DNA from 2 places in the Anoxybacillus sp. B2M1 genome. Region 2 is predicted to be linked to the other one. Evidence: riboswitches for the same ligand, from Rfam matches in the RefSeq annotation. Region 2 holds a riboswitch; the other holds the start of a gene.
The links. Region 2 has a riboswitch for FMN ahead of ribD (bifunctional diaminohydroxyphosphoribosylaminopyrimidine deaminase/5-amino-6-(5-phosphoribosylamino)uracil reductase RibD). Riboswitches for the same ligand answer to the same signal wherever they lie in the genome.
Positions count from the first base shown of each region.

Region 1: it holds a riboswitch for FMN, as region 2 does, so the genes downstream of both, GFC28_RS04070 (ECF transporter S component) here and ribD (bifunctional diaminohydroxyphosphoribosylaminopyrimidine deaminase/5-amino-6-(5-phosphoribosylamino)uracil reductase RibD) in region 2, are expected to answer to the same signal.

Region 1 is NZ_CP015435.1:833,090-843,973, reverse strand. It holds gene GFC28_RS04095 (RsmF rRNA methyltransferase first C-terminal domain-containing protein) at 1-799, opposite strand, end outside; gene plsY (glycerol-3-phosphate 1-O-acyltransferase PlsY) at 924-1,508, opposite strand; gene GFC28_RS04085 (DUF2238 domain-containing protein) at 1,618-2,238, opposite strand; gene GFC28_RS04080 (DUF2339 domain-containing protein) at 2,492-2,722, opposite strand; gene pepT (peptidase T) at 2,871-4,103, opposite strand; FMN riboswitch at 4,421-4,555, shown strand; gene GFC28_RS04070 (ECF transporter S component) at 4,704-5,282, shown strand; gene GFC28_RS04065 (molybdopterin-dependent oxidoreductase) at 5,321-5,932, opposite strand; gene GFC28_RS04060 (GNAT family N-acetyltransferase) at 6,249-6,710, shown strand; gene GFC28_RS04055 (GNAT family N-acetyltransferase) at 6,682-7,182, shown strand; gene GFC28_RS04050 (YjdJ family protein) at 7,662-8,126, shown strand; gene GFC28_RS04045 (nucleotidyltransferase family protein) at 8,126-8,710, shown strand; gene GFC28_RS04040 (YcxB family protein) at 8,762-9,292, shown strand; gene GFC28_RS04035 (DUF3892 domain-containing protein) at 9,477-9,701, opposite strand; gene GFC28_RS04030 (GyrI-like domain-containing protein) at 9,783-10,265, opposite strand; gene GFC28_RS04025 (RNA polymerase sigma factor) at 10,692-10,884, shown strand, end outside.
Region 2 is NZ_CP015435.1:47,671-58,554, forward strand. It holds gene GFC28_RS00285 (stage V sporulation protein SpoVABEA) at 1-454, shown strand, start outside; gene GFC28_RS00290 (spore germination protein) at 417-1,892, shown strand; gene lysA (diaminopimelate decarboxylase) at 2,117-3,436, shown strand; gene GFC28_RS00300 (DUF1002 domain-containing protein) at 3,629-4,516, opposite strand; gene GFC28_RS00305 (peptidylprolyl isomerase) at 4,995-5,432, shown strand; FMN riboswitch at 5,920-6,055, shown strand; gene ribD (bifunctional diaminohydroxyphosphoribosylaminopyrimidine deaminase/5-amino-6-(5-phosphoribosylamino)uracil reductase RibD) at 6,344-7,429, shown strand; gene ribE (riboflavin synthase) at 7,444-8,094, shown strand; gene GFC28_RS00320 (bifunctional 3,4-dihydroxy-2-butanone-4-phosphate synthase/GTP cyclohydrolase II) at 8,114-9,307, shown strand; gene ribH (6,7-dimethyl-8-ribityllumazine synthase) at 9,359-9,823, shown strand; gene GFC28_RS00330 (GNAT family N-acetyltransferase) at 9,928-10,275, shown strand; gene GFC28_RS00335 (DUF309 domain-containing protein) at 10,287-10,811, opposite strand.

The DNA of each region.
Region 1 (10,884 bases), 790 kb from region 2:
TTCCTGGCTGAATGCCTGCTGTTTTATCAATCGGCAATAAAATCAGATCCTCATATTCTGCAAGAAGCGCTTCGATCGTTTGCTCGTTTTCTTCTGGAGAAAACGTGCATGTCGAATAAACAAGGATGCCTCCTTCTTTTAACATGCGATAGGCACAGGACAAAATGTGGCGCTGCTTGCTGGCGCATTGCGCTACATGCGCTTCGCTCCAATAACGGATGGCCTCCTCATCCTTCCGAAACATTCCTTCACCTGAACAAGGCGCATCAACTAAAATTTTATCAAAATATCCTGTGAAGCGCTCTGCCAGCTTTTCTGGCGTTTCGTTTGTGACAAGCGCATTGGTGATGCCCAATCGCTCAATATTCTCTGATAGTGCTTTGACGCGTTTTGGATGAATCTCATTCGCAAGCAAAAAGCCGGTATTGTTCATCATAGTTGCCAGTTGTGTCGTCTTCCCCCCGGGAGCCGCACAAAGATCAAGCACTTTTTCTCCCGGTTCAGGACGCAATGCTTCAGCGACAAACATGGCGCTTGGTTCTTGAATATAATAAAGGCCGGCGGCATGATACGGATGTTTTCCCGGCTGTTCCGAAGCATCATAGTAAAAGCCGGTCGAACAAAATGGAACAGGTGATAAGGAAAACGGCATCAGTTCTAAAAAGGTGCTCCGCTCTATTTTAAGGGGATTCAAACGAATCCCATTCGTTTTGTTTTCTTCATATGTATGAAAGAAGGGAAGCGCTTCTTCCTGTAAGAGTCGATTCATTTTTTCGCGAAATGGCTCCGGTAATTTCAACAAATAAAACTCCTTTCATTGGTCTTGTGCGTCTATTGCTTGAAAAAGAACGAATGCGATCATCCGATCGTCGCAGGATCCGCAAAAGAGGCTGCCCGAGTGAATGGGACAGCCCTGTGAGCATTTATAGCCATTTGATTTTTGGTTCCGTTTTATTTATAATCCGCTTAATGTTGGCGCGATGACGATAAAAAACAAAGAGAGTAAGCAAAGTAACGCCGATCCTCAGCGGAATGTCATCAGTAAAGAAAATCGTATAAATAATCGCGTAAACTCCCGCCAGCATCGAAGAGAGAGAGACATATTTTGAAAGATATAGTACAAGAAAAAAGACCACTAACAGTGTGATAAATAAAAATGGCGAACAAACTAGCAAGACTCCCCCCGAAGTAGCAACGGCTTTTCCGCCGCGGAATCCGGCGAAAATCGGGTATGTATGTCCAAGCACTGCCAGTGCTCCGGCAACGAGCGGATGAATGTCTACATGAAACAGCACCGGTAAGCTAGCGGCGAGCGTTCCTTTTAAAATATCGCTGATCGTTACAATCAATCCTGCTTTGACACCGAGTACCCGAAACGTATTTGTGCCGCCCAAGTTTCCGCTCCCATGCTCGCGAATATCAATGCCAAACCCGACTTTTCCGACAATGAGCGCGGAGGGAATGGAACCAAGAAGGTAAGCGGCGATTAAAATCAATAGCTTTGTCACCAATCTTCATACACCCTTTACTTTTTCAAATTCATGCATGATTTTATTTTACCATGCATTAAAAAAAACGCCAGATAAGAATTTGGGATTTGTATGAAGCGGGAATGGGCTAAAGGGGTTTTTTTAAAAACTGGTCATGGATTTTTGAAAGAGCCAACCAAGCTAATATGGAGCCGATGAGACAAAACAGCATATCCCATTGTGTATCCCATATGTCGCCTTGGGTGCCCAGAAAATCTTGCACTTGCTTTACCTGTTTGGCCAATTGCCCGATTATCCATTCAATGATTTCATACAATGCGGCAATCGCCAGCATCATGCTCATCACAATCAAAAATAGCCATCCGTCTCGTGTCAGCGAGGTTTTCCGTAGTAAAATTTCTCTGAGCACGATGGCAAATAACCCCTTTAAAAAATGACCGAAACGATCATAATGATTGCGTTCTAAATCGAACGTGTCTTTCACCCAATTAAACAAGGGAACGTTGGAATAAACATAATGCCCCCCGATAAACATGCTGATGGCCAAAAGTGAAATAATAGCATATGAAAGGGTGGTCAAGCGAAAGCGGCGATAGAGGAGGATCACAATAAGCAACCCTGCAATAGCAGGACTGACTTCCAGCAGCCATGTTAAATAGCTTGCAGGCTTGACCGCTGACCATATCAATGCGGCAGTCACCAAGAATAGCAAAACGAGATGTTCTTTTAGATGTTGGGATGTAGCCATATCATGCCCTCCTTGCCATCGTATCGTTGCGACCGGCTCCATCTAATTTGAAAATGGAACAAAGCGATTCAGAAAAGGAGCGTATTGGATTTTTTCGATCATATGAACGAGGCCAAACAACACGATGATTCTATAGACCAATGAATGATAGGAGTCAGTCGGCACAACGGCCCTAACTCTAAACGTTAAAAGATTGCGTTAATAGTATGAGAAAAAAGAAAGCCGCTTATGCAGCAAGAAGCGGCTTGTTTGTTTATCGTTTTTGCTGTCTATAAAACAGGCGTGAAATGATGACGCCAATGCTGCCAAGTCCGATGAACAGGATAGAGCGCATCCATAAAGAAACAATCGGCAGATCGATAAATACCAATTTCAGCAATGTTAAAAAAATCAATCCGATTCCTAATAAACGCATCGCTTTTTTGTCGCGAATCGTTCCAAAAACGACACTTCCAGCGGCGAAAGCAGCCCAGCTGAATGACAACAATATTGGTTCTTTAAGTAATATAGCTGCGCAGTCTGAGCGAAAAGAGCGACATGCTGTCCCAATCTAAGGCATATGGAACGAATAGAAAAAACAAAAGGACATGACCGGCGGCCAATACCCTTTTGTTTTCTTTTTATGTAAGATGTTAGGCTTTTTGTTCAAACAGTTTCGCAATTTCGATAATGACTTGCGTTGCTTTGACCATATTATCGACAGAAATATACTCATAACGGCCATGGAAGTTTTCTCCGCCTGTAAAAATGTTTGGTGTAGGCAAGCCCATGTAAGAGAGCTGAGAACCGTCAGTGCCGCCACGGATCGGCGAAACTTTTGGCTCAATGCCGAGATTTTCCATCGCTTCATATGCAATGTCGACAATTTCTTTCACTGGTTCAATTTTTTCTCTCATATTGTAATACTGATCGTTTATTTCCCATTCGACACGCTCTTTACCATATTTTTCTTGAAACTGTGCAGCCAGTTCCGTTATTTTTGTTTTTCGTGCTTCGAATGCGTTTCGGTCGAAATCGCGGATAATATAGGAAAGAGTGGTTTTTTCGACATCTCCCTGAAAGGATAACAGATGATAAAATCCTTCATAGCCTTCAGTGTGCTCCGGCGCTTCATGAGCTGGCAGCTGGCTATGGAATTCCATGGCCAGTTTGATGGAGTTGACCATTTTGCCTTTAGCCGTACTAGGATGCACGTTTTTTCCTTTAAAGATAATTTTCGCTTGTGCGGCATTAAAGCTTTCATATTCTAGTTCGCCAAGCGGTCCTCCGTCCACTGTATAAGCGTATTTCGCCCGAAAAGCGTCCACATCGAATTTATGCGGACCTCTGCCGATTTCCTCATCCGGTGTAAAAGCGACGCGAATTTCGCCGTGCTTCACTTCTGGATGCTGAATAAGATACGCCATCGCTGTCATAATTTCAGCAATGCCCGCTTTATTGTCGGCTCCTAGCAAGGTCGTTCCATCGGTTGTGATCAAGGTATGTCCTTTGTAGCCAGCGAGCTCAGGAAAATCGGCGGGCGAAAGAACAATAGAAAGCTCGTGATTTAAGATGATATCGCCTCCGTCATAGCTTTCAATCAGTTGCGGATGAACATTTTCCCCCGTAAACTCGGTCGCCGTATCTAAATGTGCCAAAAATCCGATCGTCGGCACTTCTTTCTCTGTATTGGCTGGCAGTGTGGCCATCACATAGCCATTTTGATCAACCGTCACCTCTGTCATGCCGATCGCTTTTAACTCTTCTGCCAGCATGTTGGCTAGTTCGAGCTGACCTGGAGTTGAAGGGCACGTGTCGCTGTTCGGATCAGATTGGGTATTCACCTTCACATATCTAGTCAAGCGCTCAATGATTTCTTGTTTCATATCGTCCATCTCCTTATGATTTGCTATCTTTTTCCGATGTTATTTTATCATAAAACGCTTATTTCAAGAAAAAATGGAATCCTGATTTAGACCATTGATCATCGGATACAAGCTTTATGATGCGAATGAGTGACAAGAGCTCTGAACAGGGGTTGTTTCTGCAGCCGAGTAGATGAATTTACGAATGAATGATGTTATCTCGGCGGTTGATCGTGGAAAGCGTATAAAAGCCTTAACGTTAAGAAGCGAAGCTTTATGCATGGACAATATTCAGCAAAACATGTATAGTATAAATGGAATAAATAAAATTTAGATTGATTCATCTTCGGGGCAGGGCGAAATTCCCGACCGGCGGTGATGAAGCGAATAAGCTTCTAAGCCCGCGAGCCGAAAGGCAGGATCCGGTGCAATTCCGGAGCCGACAGTTATAGTCTGGATGGGAGAAGATGAAGGTTTGCCGGCGTTCGGCGGTTGCGCTTGAACGTCTGTTTGCGCATGCCTGCTATTCTCCCTTAAGCGTTTAGGCTTAAGGGTTTTTTATGGTCAGTCGGCAGCCTTCTTCTTGTGAGGATGAGTCACGAGAAGGAGAGGAGAATCAACATGAAAAACATGAACGTATCCGCTTTTGCGGCGATTGGATTGTTTAGCGCCATCGCTTATCTATTGATGCTGCTCAATTTCCCGATTCCGCCATTTCCTCCTTTTTTGCTTGTTGATTTTAGCGATGTTCCAGCATTAGTCGCTGCTCTAATGTATGGACCGATTGCTGGGATGCTCGTCGAATTATTAAAAAATGTGCTCAACTATTTCCTTGTCGGCAGCGCGACTGGCGTTCCAGTCGGTCATTTTGCGAATTTTATGGCTGGAATAACGTTTATTTTACCGACCTATTATATTTATCGTAAAGCAGCATCAAAACAGGGAATGGTCATCGGTTTGGTGGCGGGCACCATCGTGATGGCAACGGCGATGAGCGTATTGAACTATTATATCTTTCTGCCGGCCTATACCATTTTTCTCGGTTCGCCGGCAATGAGCGCCCCGGAAGCGAAAGCGCTCATTGTTTCCGCGATTTTGCCATTTAATGCCTTAAAAGGCGTGTTTATAACCGTTGTTTTTATGCTTCTTTTTCTCCGGCTTCGTCCATGGCTGCATAAACGAGCGGCAAGCCGCATCTGAGCCGCAAAAAGGCTGCGTTTACGAACGCAGCTTTTTTGTTAAAGCTTCGACAGCGTTGAATCGGAAAACCGCTCCTCTTGAAATGGGTTCGCTGTCATTGAATAACCTCTCACTTCCCAATAGCCAGGCTCATCTGTTTTCATAAAACGGATGCCGGTCGCCCATTTCGCCCCTTTCCATAAATAAAAAGAAGCAGGGGGAATGAACCTCAGCGGATAGCCGTGCTTTGGCGAGATCTCTTGCCAATCGTGATGAGGGTCCTTCCATCGGTACACAAAAAGCGCGTCATCTCTCATGAGAGCATGAAGAGGCAAATTGGCTGAATAGCCGAAGGGATCGCCGTTTAAATATCCATAAACTTTGACATAAGCGACGTCTGGATTCAGCTCGACGAAACGCAAAAATTCGCGAAAAGCAATGCCCTCAAATGTCGTGTCAAACTTGGACCATGTTGTGACGCAATGCATATCAATGGTTGAGATCGTTTTTGGCAATTCCATAACTTGCTGATAAGAAAGAGAAACCTCTTCTTTCACCTCGCCGAATAATGTGAATTTCCATGTAGCCTCATGAAACTCGTATACATCGCCTTCGTGAAGAATCGGCCATTTCTCCGTTGCAAATTGCCCTGGAGGCAGTTGTTTTGTCAATGTTCTGCACCCTTTCTTCCAACATGATATGATTTACCATCATACGGAGATTTGTGAGAAAATGCAATACAAACCGGAAGGAAATTGGCAAATGATGTAGAATATTCCGGAAAGCAGAAGGCGATGAAAAAGGAGGGTTCCTATGAATGGAGATTTGACGCCGCATATAGTGCTCGTTCCTTTCGTTTGCTTCTACGCTTATGGTTTCGGGAGTGTTAGTGCTTCTCTTTGTTAGCATATGGATGCAAAACCGGACATTGAAAGGCATGAAAAGAAAGTTAGAGAGCTTCAAGTAAGGACAAGGAGTAAGAGAATAATGGAACATGTTCAGATTGTGCGTGATATCGCAAATGCGAATTGGACAAAGATGAGAGAAATCTACGAATCTGTTGGCTGGGTTAAGCATACAGAGCCAATCATTCAACGAGTTTTTCAAGCGAGTCATATAGTAGCGCTTGCCTTTTGCTTCGGCCGTCTGGTTGGATTTGGCCGCGCTCTGTCAGACGGCGTATTCAATGCGGCGATTTATGATGTCGTCGTTCACCGCGATTATCAAGGTAAAGGTATTGGAAAAGCGATCATGAAAGATCTGCTCGAACAGCTTGATGCCATTTCATGCATTCATCTTATTTCGACGATAGGAAACGAACCGTTTTATATTCAATCAGGATTTCGTAAAGCAAAGACGGCGTTCGCTCGTTATCGCAGCATGGATTTGGCACAGATCTATTTAGAAGGAGGGGATGGGAGTGAACATTCGGCAGGCAAAGGTGGATGATGCCGAACGATTAACAGCGTTGATTTTGCAAGTAGAGCGCGAATCAGCCTATTTGTTGTTTGAAGCGGGGGAACGGCCTCTTACGGTTAAAGAGCAGCGCCGCCAGCTTGAGGCGATCGAGCATGAAGAAAATGCCGCGATTTTTTTGGCGGAGACAGAAGAAGGGGAGCTCATCGGTTATTTAGTGGCAAGAGGCGGACGTGCTAAGCGCAATCGTCATACTGTATATATCGTTGTCGGTTTGCATGCTTCCTATCGGGGAAAAGGAATTGGCACGATGCTATTTACAGAATTGGAGCGCTGGGCGCGGACAAAAGGGATCCATCGTTTGGAGCTGACGGTTGTGACAGACAATGTCCCCGCGATTTCTCTCTATAAAAAAATGGGATTTGTTCAGGAGGGAATCAAACGCCATTCGCTGAAAATCGACGGGCAATATGTCGATGAATATTATATGGCGAAGCTTCTGTAGGTGAACACTCCCTTTTCACGTAACCAAAACGCAAGCGGGAATTCAGAAAACGGAGAGGGCTTATCTTGATTTTGATGATGTCATTTTAACGCTCCGTTACTACCGCATACATAAACAAGATAGAGCACTAGCGATCAATAAGTACTCGGTGAGTTAAGGGGCATTGGGGAGGCCAATTTTCTTTTTTTACTGTAGCACTAATCGAGATTCTATTACGTTTTTTATTCTTGAAAAATTTGAGTAGCATCGGACATAGCGTGTTAGGCGAAACGTTGGATCTTATGTGAATCGTAATGGTTTCTTATGGAGATTCGAATGGAACGTTTGCGATTGTGACATAGGAGCTTGTTTATGAGGTGGTATGAATCGAAATATCTTGTTTATTTTCCTATATATATGCTTAAATGGTAATAGATGCAAACATGTGCTGTTTAGCGACCTATTTCCATTTACAAGGGGGGAACAAGGCCGTGGGCTGGATGATTCAGTATATTCTCGCCTTTTTTGTGTTTGTTTTTTCCACTCTTGCTTCTTGGTACGAAGGAAGCGAAATAAGGTCTAACCCATGGGAGTGGAAGTATTCTGCTTTTTTTTCACAGATGCTGCATGGTTCCATCACCAATAGCAGCGATATTTCACAGCTCGATCATTTTATTTATGCTGCTAAATTCAAGCCTGCTTTTCCTTTGCTTATGGCATTGAGCATTATTTATATAGTGATGCTAACAGGGTATTGGCTATGCCGGAGAAACAACAAAAGATTTCGCTTGTTTTATGCCGGTAGTCTGCTATTTTGGATACTGGGGGTGATCGTAGCCGATTCCCCGACGATCGGTGGGCATTATTTTACAATGCTTTTTATGGCTGCGGGTGCCGGAAGTGCAGCAATGGCTCTTTTGCCTGTGCTTCGGGCAAAGTGTTGGCGAGGTGAGGAGCTAAAATAATGGATACCGTGATGAAAAACGAACGTAATATCATCCAATGGATTCAGAAGGACGAGTGGATGATGGAAACATTGCGAGCCGTACAGTCGCTGAATTTGCCCGATTGGTGGGTGTATGCCAGATTTGTCCGTGCGAAAATTTGGGATGTGCTGCCTGGATTTCAAGAAAGAACGCCGCTTCCAGATATCGATGTCATTTATTTTGACCGCAAGCATACGGAGAAAGCGGCAGAAAAGAAGCTGGAACAGAAGCTGTACCATTTCCTCCCCGATCGTCCATGGTCGGTGAAAAATCAGGCGCGAATGCATGAAATAAATGGCGGCTCTCCTTATTTATCTTCCGTCGATGCCATGTCCAAATTTCCAGACACTGCCACTGTTTTAGGGGTAAGGCTTGATGAAAAAAGCGGTGTCGTCTTGGCGGCACCTTGGGGAGTCGAAGATGTTTGTGAGCTTCTTGTCAAGCCAACTCCATATTTTTATGAAACAAAAAAACGGGCTCAAATGTATGAAGAACGAGTGCGGAAAAAGAAGTGGACAAGCATTTGGCACAAGCTAACAATCGTGACGCTAAAAAATGCTTAAAAACGCGAGACAATGATTTTTCTATTGCAGCATAGGGAAGGAGACAAAATCATGGAAATTCGTTATCGGTTAACGGAAGAAGATTATGTGCAGTTTAATTTGTTTCATATCAAGCATTCGAAAGCAGCCCGGAGAACGTTGGCGATTCAGCGAGTTATCCCTCCCGTTCTTTTTCTTTTGGTTGCCTGGGTATTTGCTGAAATCGGACATGCTTCCTTTTTAGGATTGCTGATTACATTTTCGATTATGGCGGTTTTATGGATGATTTTTTATCCGAGTTACTTTGATCGAGCCATTATTCGCAGCGCAAAGAGAATGGTGAAAGATGGAAATAATGAAGGGTTATTAGGAGAGCATCATCTTGTGATGACAGAAGAAGGAATCGTTGACTCGACTTCTTACGGAGAAACAAAAGTAAGCTGGGGAGGCATAAAGGCTTTCAAGGAAGACCGGAACAGCTTTTATCTCTATAATAGTGCTGTCAGCGCTTATATTATTCCAAAGCGAGAGCTGAAAAACATAGAGGAGATTCGATCATATCTTCACACAAAGCTTGAGCCTATTGAATCAGAAAATAAGTGATCAATGATCGGTGGGCATATCCCAGCGGCAAGCGAATGGCTTGCCGACTATTCAACGATTTTATATCAGTGACTCCATCATTTCCATAACCTTACTAAAAAGGCCCAAAGAACGAACGGCACCTCAAACGTAGAAATCATGACTCATCATTCGAAGTGCCGTTCGAAACAGGGCCGTTTTCATTTTAAAATGTCGGCAAGTTATCGAGATTGTTGCTTGGATCTCCATCGGCATTGCTACGCAGATGCCAGTCGCCGTCCTTCCCTCTAAATGTGTTTACACCCTCGATCTCGCCGTTTTGTGCCATCGCTTGTGCCTGTTTGTAATCGACAATCCGTCCAGAAGATAGCTTGAGCTCAACAATATAGCCATCGCCATTTTTTCGGACTGCTACCACTTTTTCACTCATCACTTTCACCCCCTCTATCATTTTAGTATGGGGGATTTGTCAGCCATTTTATGCACATACAGCCTCAATAGCAAACGCTCTTCATTGAAGACGAACCCATATTTCGGAATAAAAATCAGGGCTGGTTGGATCGTCGTCCGGATATACTTCTAATTGCGGCGTGCCTGCAAGCTTGTAATGTTGGGATGGCAACCATTCTGAAAAAATTTGCTCCCATGCTTTTTGTATCGCTTCCGGCATCGATCCGCGCACCTCAAATATGCCCCATTTAGAAGCGGGTATTTCTAACGCCAACAGCCCGTTAGGCACCTCGCCATTATACTCTGCGGCTATCCAATAATCGATCGTTTGTCCTGACTGGTCATCGCTGTGTGCGGTACATACACCGATCAAGCCTTTTAATGAGCCATTGTTCAGTGATGATAATAACTTAACGGTGCTGTTTTGATGCACCTCCTCCCACATCTTAGCAATCCCTGCATGATTCTCTCCATTGACTAGCGAAAATGTCCGCTTGATTCCCACTACTTGAAAACGATCTTTTTCAATGATTTGGTGATTCATTGATTTTCCTCCCATCTCAAGATAAAGAAACGATTCTAGGCTTGCTTGTGTATGGCCACTATCTATTTGATTATAGAACATATGTTCGTGTATGACTCCCTATCTTTCTGTTTAGAAAAAATGTTTTTAGAAGCAAAAAATGATGGCAGATTTGAATGGGAAAAAGGGGGCTCGACTGTTTAACAAGAACGGAGGACCGTTTTTTTGACAACTGGGGGATTATTTAAATGTTATATTACATATAAATGGAATTTATTGTTCATTCAAAAGTAGAGCGGAGGTCGGAGGCATGGCGGTGACTTGCTTTTGTTACGCCAAAGCGTACTAGATTTGAAATAAAATAGAGAAACTTTCAAACTATTTTCTAATAAATAACGAATATATGAATGAAAGGCTAGCCTTTGAAAGAAGTAGGAGTAGAAGTCAATGGAGAAAATAAAGGAATGGATCACCAAAGCCAAAAAAGGAGATCGCGATGCCGCTAACCAGCTTGTCAGTTTTTATTATAAGGATCTATATGCTTATATTTACAGGCAGACATTAAACAAGGATTTAGCAATGGATCTAACCCAGGAAGCATTTATCAGCATGCTTCGTTCGATCCGTTCGTATGACGAGA
Region 2 (10,884 bases):
CGTGGAGCTTATTTTACAGACGCCGTATGATCCTGTATTTGTGATGTTTGATGATTGTGGAGCAGTCGGTGAAGGCGCAGGCGAACAGGCGCTAAAGTACGTGGCGACCCATAAACAAATTGAGGTGATGGGGGCTATTGCAGTCGCCTCCAATACTCACCAGAATGAATGGACAAAGGTACATGTCAGCATTGATCGAAATGGAAAATTGACAGAGCGCGGAGTGGATAAAGAAGGAATCCAAGAAATGGAGTTGGGGCGTATCAATGGTGATACCGTTTATTGCTTAGAGCAGCTACCCATTCCGATTATCGTTGGTATCGGTGATATCGGAAAGATGGGCTATCGCGACCACGTTAAATACGGTTCGCCCATTACAAAAAAAGCGGTTGAGGTTCTTTTAGAAAGGAGTGAAAATGGTGGCAGCAGACACAAACAGCATCCCGATTTTTGAAAAGCTTACGGATAATGAAGCCTATTTAAAAGAGAAAATCGGGATTGGAACAAGCTTTGATTTAGGAATTCGCAAAGTCTATGTGCTAACGAGAGAGGTGCACATTTATTATTGTAACGGCCTGTGTGATACACAATATTTAATTGAACTGCTTAAACAAATTGTGCAAATTAATGATAACGAGCGCCAAGAAGCTCGAGCGAAGCAAATTCTTGCTAATCGTCTTGTCCATCAGCAAGTCAGTCCCGTTCAAGATTTGAATGATGCGATTAATCAATTGTTGTCAGGGCTTATCATCATTTTAATGGAAGGGGAAACAAGCGGATTTGTCGTTGATGTCCGCAGTTATCCAGGCCGTCAGCCGCAAGAGCCCGATACGGAAAAAGTCGTACGCGGAGCACGCGACGGCTATGTTGAAAATATTATTGTCAATACGGCATTAACGCGGCGCCGCATTCGTGACGAACGGTTGCGCTTTGAAATTATGCAAGTAGGCGAACGTTCCAAAACGGATGTATGCATTGCTTATATTAAGGATGTAGCGGATCCTGGATTGATTGAGCTTGTAAAAAAAGAAATTCAACAAATTAAAATTGATGGTTTAACAATGGCGGACAAAACGATTGAAGAATTTTTAGTCAAGCAGGGATATAATCCATATCCCCTTGTGCGATATACGGAGCGTCCTGACGTAGCCGCAACTCATTTATTAGAAGGACATGTCATTATTATGGTGGACACTTCACCAAGCGTGATTATTACGCCGACCACCTTTTTTCATCATGTGCAGCATGCCGAGGAGTATCGGCAAAATCCTGCGGTTGGAACGTTTGTGCGCTGGGTGCGGTTTCTAGGCATTTTAGCCTCCATCTTTCTATTGCCGCTTTGGATTTTATTTGTGCTAGAACCTTCCTTGTTGCCTGACAAAATGGCATTTATCGGACCAAATAAACACACAAATATTCCAGCCATTGTCCAAATTTTCCTTGCCGATTTCGGAATTGAATTTTTGCGAATGGCAGCTATTCATACGCCGACCTCGTTATCAACAGCTATGGGATTGATTGCGGCTGTATTAATTGGGCAAATTGCGATTGATGTCGGCTTGTTTGTGCCTGAAGTCATTTTATATGTCTCTATTGCTGCGATTGGCTCATTTGCTACACCAAGCTATGAATTAAGCATCGCTAATAAAATCGCCCGTCTCCTGCTCGCTTTAGCAGTGGCTATATTTAAAGTGCCAGGGCTTATTATCGGAACGACCATTTATTTAATTTGGTTAGTTCGAATTCGTTCGCTGAACACCCCGTATTTGTGGCCATTTATTCCGTTTGATCCAGCTGCGTTTATGCAAATTGTTGTTCGCCGTTCACTGGCGGGCGGAAAAGTGCGACCAAGTATTGTTCATCCGCAAAATCAGCAAAGACGCCCCGTGTAAGGAGGGTCTCTTGGTTGCTGAAAGATTTTGCTGAATGAGGAAACAATAAAAATAACGGATTATTCACATTTGTATTGCAACTTTTTTTATTTTATGGTACGTTATACGTAATCTTTTCCGCAGAAAAGGCAGTTAATCCCTATTTGTTAACTGTCTTTTTTGCTTTCAGATCGCATAAAAATTTGTGATTTTGAATATTTAATCTTTCGGAATGAGGGATCGGCATGTTTTTTTACGGAACGAGTCGTGTGAATGACAAAGGACATTTAGAAATTGGCGGTGTTGATACTGTTGATCTCGCAAAGGAATATGGAACGCCGCTGTATATTTATGACGTGGCGTTAATTCGCCAGCGCGCCCGCGCGTTTAAAGAAACGTTTGAAAAGTACGGGGTAAAAGCGCAAGTGGCGTATGCTAGCAAAGCGTTTTCGACGGTTGCTATGGTTCAATTAGTGGAGGAAGAAGGATTATCGCTTGATGTAGTGTCTGGCGGAGAGCTATATACAGCCCTAAAAGCGGATTTCCCTCCTGAGCGCATCCATTTCCACGGGAATAATAAAAGCCGCCAAGAGCTGGAAATGGCGTTGGCGCATGGTGTCGGCTGTATTGTAATAGATAATTTTTATGAATTGCAGCTACTCGAACAAATTTGTGCAGAAAGAGGAATGACGGCGTCTGTTTTAATTCGGGTAACACCAGGAATTGAAGCGCATACTCATGATTATATTTTGACAGGTCAGGAAGATTCTAAATTCGGCTTTGACTTAAACAATGGACAGGCTGATCGCGCGTTAAAGCAAGCCTTATCTTCTCCATCGTTCCACGTGCTGGGGATTCATTGTCATATTGGTTCACAAATTTTTGAAACAACAGGCTTTGTGCTGGCGGCGCAAAAAATTTTCCACAAAATCGCCGATTGGAAAGAGGTCTATGATTTTGTTCCGAAGGTTGTCAATCTTGGCGGCGGCTTTGGAATTCGCTATACAAATGAAGATACGCCGCTTCCGGCTGCGGAATACGTAGAAAATATTATTGCTGAAGCAGCAAAACAGGCAGCAGAGCTGGGCATTGCTATGCCGGAAATTTGGATTGAGCCAGGCCGTTCGCTTGTCGGTGATGCCGGAACCACGATTTATTCGATCGGTTCGCGCAAAGAAGTGCCTAATGTGCGTCATTATGTGGCTGTTGATGGGGGAATGAGTGACAATATTCGGCCAGCATTGTATGAAGCAAAATATGAAGCAGTGTTGGCGAATCGAGTTCTTGATGAGAAGCAAGAGGTTGTGGCGATTGCCGGAAAATGCTGTGAATCAGGTGACATGCTGATCTGGGACTTGCCGCTTCCAAAGACAGAAGCAGGTGATTATTTGGCTGTATTTTGCACCGGGGCATATGGCTATTCGATGGCCAATAACTATAATCGCTTGCCTCGCCCGGCTGTTGTTTTTGTTGAAAACGGCGAGGCGCAGCTCGTCGTTTGCCGAGAAACGTATGAGGACTTAGTTCGTTTAGACGTGCCATTACGGGCGAAAGTCAATAGATGACCATGCTATAGGAATATCACAATGAAGGTACATTGGATATCACATACTCCTTGAAATGAAAGCGTGTGATAAAACAAAGAAAAAATCGATCAGACGTGTAGAGCGGTAATTAGCTATTGACCGATTAAGCTACAAGCCTATTGTATGGATATGCGAAACGGCCAAAAGGTGCCCTGCTTGGGCACCTTTTGGTCATTGTTGCTGCTGATTGGATGAAGTAAACACGGATTTGATGGCATTCCAAATTTCTTTCAAAATATCAATGATATTCTGAATAAATGTTTTTCCTTCTTCTGAGTTCAAAAAGGTGGAAATCTTGTTTTTTGCTTTGCTAAGTTGATCGTTGACCTGATTCCAGTCAATGTTGAGATTCTTCATTTTATTAAATAATGATATTAGACTATTGATTTCATCCTGAGTGAGCGTAATTCCTAAATCCTTGGCCGCTTTTTCGATAAGGGAGCGCAAATCCGCGTCGGTTTGCGGCGGATTTTTGGCCATTTCTTCTTTAATTCTTGTTAAAAGGGCAACGGCTTGATCGTTTCCAATCGATTTGCCCAGCTGGGCGGTTTTTACCATTTCTTCATTTGCCACTTTTTTTACATCGTCAGGAATCACTTTATCGGATGAAAGCTCGTACGCTTTCATTAAACCGGTTAGCGCTGCGGTACCTGAAACAGGGAAAGGAGCTGTAATATAAATTTTAGCATCCTTGACACCTGCCGTGATAAGCGCGTTTGTATACATTTCCTTTGTGACCCAAGTAATATTATGCGTTTCTACATCAAGGCCGGAACCATTCGCTCCAATTGTAATCATAGATGATGAAATGGCTTTTGTGCCAATTTGCGCTTTTGGAATTAGGCCATCCAGATATTTATGCTCTTCTGTGTTTGACACGGTAATGGTTTGAGCATTTTCCGGAGCGTTCATTTCATTTAATACTTGCTGCTTTTGTGAGTCGGTTAAGTTTTCTCCAAGTGTAATAATAACATCGCCTTCTGCTGCATCCGCCGCTGCCGCTATCGGATACGCAAGCAGCAAAGACGCCATGAGACAGCCTATCAAGGTCCGTTTCATTCTTGCAACCTCCTTATTCTTTCTTTATTTCCACCATTCCTATTCTACATGCAAATGGAATAAGATAGAAGCGAAATGATGCGTATAAATGCCACTTGCTCTATGAACAGCGGGATGAATATAGCGCTCGTTCATTTTGTCTTTTAGTTGTATTTTATATAAAAGAGCACTAATGTTAATTATCCATTATTTTACTTGAAAGCAAAATGATCGGGCTTAACACTCGTTTTTCTGCTTCTTTCTCGAACAGGGAATGTCAGTGAACAACATCATTTGCTTACAAAGCGCTCCTTGTTCAAGAAGGGCATGCCCTAGTCGGCAAGCAAATCGGTTTGCCGGCTTCAGCAGAAAAGCGAGGAATCTAGTACGATCCGTTGGTTTTTATTGAATCCTCAACACGCCCGATAAAATGACTTGCTTTTTTTGTGTAACAAACAATGGTATGATAAGGGAGTATGAAAGAAAGGAGAATGAGAAAATGGCAAAAAAGGGTCATATTTTACTGGAAAACGGTGCAAAAATTGAGTTTGAATTATTTCCAAATGAAGCCCCAAAAACAGTGGCAAACTTTGAAAAGTTAGCAAATGAAGGGTTTTATAATGGCTTAACGTTCCATCGCGTCATCCCTGGCTTTGTCAGCCAAGGCGGTTGTCCGCGCGGAAATGGAACCGGCGATGCAGGCTATACGATTCCGTGTGAAACGGACAACAATCCTCATCAGCATAAAGAAGGAGCGATTTCGATGGCGCATCGCGGCCGTGATACAGGAAGCTGCCAATTTTTCATTGTTCATGAGCCGCAGCCGCATTTAGATGGAGTACATACCGTTTTTGGTCAAGTGACGTCAGGAATGGACGCGGTCAAAGCGATGAAAAATGGCGATGTAATGAAAGAAGTTAAGGTGTGGGAAGAGTAAAAGTTTTTACTCGTAGTATTAGTTGGGCATCACGATAAGGATAGGGATACCTCAATATTTGTCTTAGCGTGAACAAGGCAAGTCATAGACTTGCCCTTTTTGGATCGTAGGTTTGTACAAATTGCGGTTTGTTCATATTTATACAGCAAAAGAGCAACCAACCTGATTGTATTGGATACCACCAATACAACTTTATATGGAAGGAAAGTGGTTTTTGAGAGTGAAGTGTTTCCGCTTTGCTTAGAACGACAGGGGAATAGGCTGCTGGGAACGCGCAATTTTTATAGAAGCTTAACAGGATGAACGGTGTTGAGCTTTTTTGAAAGGATGAGGAAACGATGAAGAAAAATTGGATCCTGTTCTTTGTTCTGCTCGGTGTCAGCTTGATTTGGGGGCTTATTTATTGGTTATTCATAGCGAAGTGAGTGCGTGAGCATAGACAAACGATTGGATTGTGATATAATGATAAAAAATTACATAATCGTTTTGTATCCTTCGGGGCAGGGTGTAATTCCCGACCGGCGGTATTGAAACCGATGCGTTTCTAAGCCCGCGAGCCGAAATAGGCACGATCCGGTGCGATTCCGGAGCCGACAGTATAGTCTGGATGGGAGAAGGATCACATAAAGGCAGCACATTGCCGTAAGCGGAGCAGCACCAAAACCGTTTTTCCTTGCACTGTCAATGTGGATGGTAGATGTAGTGCTCCCCATAGTGGAGGTGTTTACTGAAAAAACGGAACAAACATTCGTGTTTGATGTCCGGCTCTGTTTTAGAACGGTGTTGTTCATGAAATGTGCAGCTTTTTTGGCATGCAAAACAAACATGTCGGTTTGTGGTTCTTACATATTTCTGCCCTGGGAGATGCGATTCCTAGGGCTTTCTTTATGGTAAAAAAGGAGGGATGGGACATGCAGAGCGATGAACGGTATATGCGTTTGGCGCTTGAAATGGCTAAAATAGGAAGCGGACAAACCTCTCCGAATCCAGCGGTGGGGGCAGTTGTGGTGAAAAATGGAGAAATCGTTGGTTTGGGCGCCCACTTAAAAGCTGGAGAGCCGCATGCTGAGGTTCATGCCATTCGCATGGCAGGGGAAAAAGCCGCTGGTGCGACAGTTTATGTTACGCTTGAGCCTTGCAGCCATTTTGGAAAAACGCCTCCATGTGCAGATTTGCTAGTGGAAGCAAAAGTAGCGCGCGTTGTCATCGCTACGACGGATCCAAATCCGCTTGTAGCTGGGAAGGGGATGGAAAGGCTAAAACAGGCAGGAATTGAGGTTGTGCTCGGTACGTTGAAAGAAGAGGCCGATGAATTAAACCGTGTCTTTTTTCACTATATCACGACAAAAACTCCATTTGTTACATTAAAATACGCAAGCAGCTTAGATGGAAAAATCGCGACGAAAACAGGTGATAGCAAATGGATTACTTCAGAAGCTGCGAGAGAGGATGTGCACCGCTATCGAGCCGCAAATGATGCGATTTTAGTGGGGGTTAATACGATCATGGCTGATAACCCTCATTTAACGACGAGATTACCTGAAGGCGGGAAAAGTCCGATTCGGATTATTCTCGATACAGACTTGCGCACACCGCTTCATGCAAACGTGATATCTAATGATGAAGCGGAAACATGGATGGTTGTCGGCAGTCAAGTATCCAGCGAACGCATGGCCTTATACCAAAGATCGCATGTGCGAGTCATGCAAATGAACCAGCCGCATATCGACATTTGGGAGGTGTTGCGCATGCTAGGGGAGCATAAAATTACTTCTCTCTTTGTGGAAGGAGGGTCACGCATTCACGACAGCTTTGTGCGCAGCCGAGCCTTTCAAGAAATTGTTGCCTATTTTGCGCCGAAGTTGATTGGCGGCCATGAAGCGCCTACTCCGGTTGGCGGCACAGGGATTTTGCGCATGGCAGAAGCGGCTGAATTAGCAATTAAGCGCGTTGAAATGGTTGGACCGGATATCAAGGTCATTGCCATACCAAAATAAAGAGGTGGAACATCATGTTTACCGGAATCATTGAAGAAATGGGTACGATTGAACAAATGAATCACTCAGGAGAAGCGATTACGGTTACGATTCGCGCGGAAAAGGTGCTTGAAGATGTCCGATTGGGCGATAGTATTGCGGTTAATGGGGTATGCTTAACAGTAACATCATTTACCGCTCGTTCCTTTACAGTTGATGTGATGCCAGAAACCATTCGAGCCACCTCATTGCGCGTGTTGTCAAAAGGATCAAAAGTCAATCTAGAGCGGGCGATGGGAGCAGGCGGACGGTTTGGCGGCCATTTTGTATCCGGACATGTTGATGGAGTGGGCGAGATTATCAACAAGAAACCGGTTGCCAACGCTGTGTATTATGAAATTAAAATTCCAAGAGAACTGCGAAGCTATATGATTTTGAAAGGTTCCGTCGCTGTTGACGGGACGAGCTTAACGATTTTTGGATTGACCGATGATACATTTACGATTTCGCTGATTCCGCATACGCGTGCCGAAACGATATTGGGCGATAAGCAAGTTGGCGATATCGTCAATATTGAGTGCGATCTCATTGGCAAATATGTAAAGCAATTTGTAGAAGGAAACAAAGCAGCGAAGGAACAGGGCGCGATTACCCTTGAATTTTTAGAAGAGCATGGATATAAATGAACGGAAAGGTGGGGACGACATGTTCGATACGATCGAAGAAGCCATTTATGAGCTCATGCAAGGAAATGTCATCATTGTTTGTGATGATGAGGATCGAGAAAATGAGGGGGATTTTGTTGCATTAGCTGAAAAAGCGACACCTGAAGTCATTAACTTTATGATTAAATATGGACGTGGGCTTGTCTGCGTACCAATCACAGAAGAGCTGGCAGATAAGTTGGATTTAGTGCCGATGGTTAACCATAATACAGATGCGCACGGAACGGCTTTTACTGTAAGCATCGACCATAAATCAACGACAACAGGAATTAGCGCATATGAGCGTTCCACAACGATTCGGGAGCTTTTGAATCCACATGCGAAAGCAAGCGACTTTAAACGACCGGGCCACATTTTTCCGCTTGTGGCGAAAAAGGGAGGCGTTTTGCGGCGCGCCGGACATACGGAAGCAGCAGTTGATTTGGCTCGTCTATGCGGGGCAAAGCCAGTCGGTGTCATTTGTGAAATCATTAAGGAAGACGGGGAAATGGCCCGCGTACCGGATTTGCGAAAAATAGCCGATGAATTTGATTTGAAAATGATTACGATTAAAGATTTAATTCAATACCGCAACAAAAAAGAGAAGTTAGTAAAAAGAGAAGTAGAAATTACCTTGCCGACGGAATTTGGCGAGTTTAAAGCGATCGGCTACACAAACTCAGTTGATGGAAAAGAGCATATCGCGCTTGTCAAAGGGGAAGTGATTCCCGATGAACCAATACTTGTCCGCGTTCATTCCGAATGTTTAACCGGAGATGTATTCGGCTCATATCGTTGCGATTGCGGTCCACAGCTTCATGCAGCTTTGCGGCAAATTGAAGAGGCAGGAAGAGGCATTTTATTGTATATGCGTCAAGAAGGACGCGGAATCGGCTTATTGAACAAACTTCGCGCCTATAAGCTTCAGGAACAAGGATACGATACGGTTGAAGCGAATGAAAAGCTGGGCTTTCCAGCTGATTTGCGCGATTACGGAATTGGCGCTCAAATTTTAAAAGATTTAGGCGTAACGAAAATGCGATTACTTACGAACAACCCGCGCAAAATCGCCGGATTGAAAGGATATGATTTAGAAGTGGTTGAGCGCGTGCCATTGCAATTGCCAACGAAAAAGGAAAATGAGAAATATTTAAAGACGAAATATGAGAAGCTAGGGCACATGCTTCATTTTTGACGGACTAAGCATCATTTTGATTATGATTGAAAAAAATAGGAGGAGATTTGGATGAAAGTAATGGAAGGAAATTTAGTTGGGACAGGATTAAAGATCGGAATTGTGGTTTCTCGTTTTAATGAATTTATCACAAGCAAATTGCTTTCAGGGGCGCTAGATGGCCTTAAACGGCATGGTGTCGACGAAAATGAGGTTGCCGTTGCTTGGGTGCCAGGAGCCTTTGAAATTCCGCTTGTGGCGAAAAAAATGGCGGAATCTAAGCAGTATGATGCAGTCATTGCGCTTGGAACGGTGATTCGCGGTGCAACAAGCCACTATGATTACGTATGCAATGAGGTAGCTAAAGGAATTTCGCACGCATCCTTAACAACCGGAACACCTGTCATTTTTGGCGTCTTAACGACCGATACGATCGAGCAAGCGATTGAGAGAGCGGGAACAAAAGCGGGCAATAAAGGCTGGGAAGCTGCTGTAGGCGCGATTGAAATGGCGAACCTGCTTCGCTCTTTTTCATAGAAAGAGTTCACAAGAGAGCAAATAGCGTTTATAATACGTAATGAGAAAACGGCTTTTGCGCTTTTCTGTCGCAGAAAAGTATCGCCAGTAATGAGGGGTTTTTTATGTTAATTCGTTATCGAAAAAACTATGAAAAAATTGCGATGGGGCTTCTGTCGTTTATGCCGACAGAAAAAGACTTGAAAAAGTTGCAGCAAACAATTAAGCAATATGAGACGAGCGACGACTGGCAGCTGTTTTTATGGAAAAAGGAAGAAGACATTCTTGGGATTATTGGTATTTTATTATCGGGTGAGCATGTAGCGGAAATTCAGCATATTAGCGTGAACCCTTCGCATCGTCATCAAGGGATCGGAAAGCAAATGGTAAAGGCATTAAAAGAATTATATCCGGATCGCGAGTTAAGGGCGAATGAGTATACAGCTGCATTTTTAGACAAGTGTGAGCTGTAGGAAGAGGCGGCCTAGTGTTTAGGCCGTCTCTTTTTTTGCTTGCTTTGCATGCGGGAAGCGATCACATCAGAGCGGTCGCGCAAAGCATGCTTATGGAGCAAAAATTCATTGCGAAGATCGCTTTCTTTGCCCCAGGCTCCTCCTCTTTTTTGGCAATATTCCAAGCATTTGGCGAGCAGTGCTTCATCAGCGATCGGCAAGTTGATGCTTTGATATGTTTCCCCTTGTTCGACCCGTTGAATGTACCATTGTAAAAGCTGCTCCAGCTGTTCATAATGGATGCCAAGCTGTTCCACCGCTTCTTTTTCTCGATGAAGAAGCAAAGCTGCCTTTTTCATCATGCGTTTTGCTCCTTGGACGTTATTGCGGCGATGATGATAAAGCGCTACAGCTATTTGAATCAGCCCTACCCACACGGGTCGTTTGTGATCCTGCTTCCAATGCTCTTCTAATATTTCATGACATTCAAAATAGTCACGGTCTGTATGAAAGTGAAACAAATAATCGATATATGCATCCGGGTACAAGATAGCCACCTTCTTTTCTATGACGAATCCAAATGGTTTTTTGGTATGATATCTTTCTCAAATAAAAACAGAGAGAGGGATG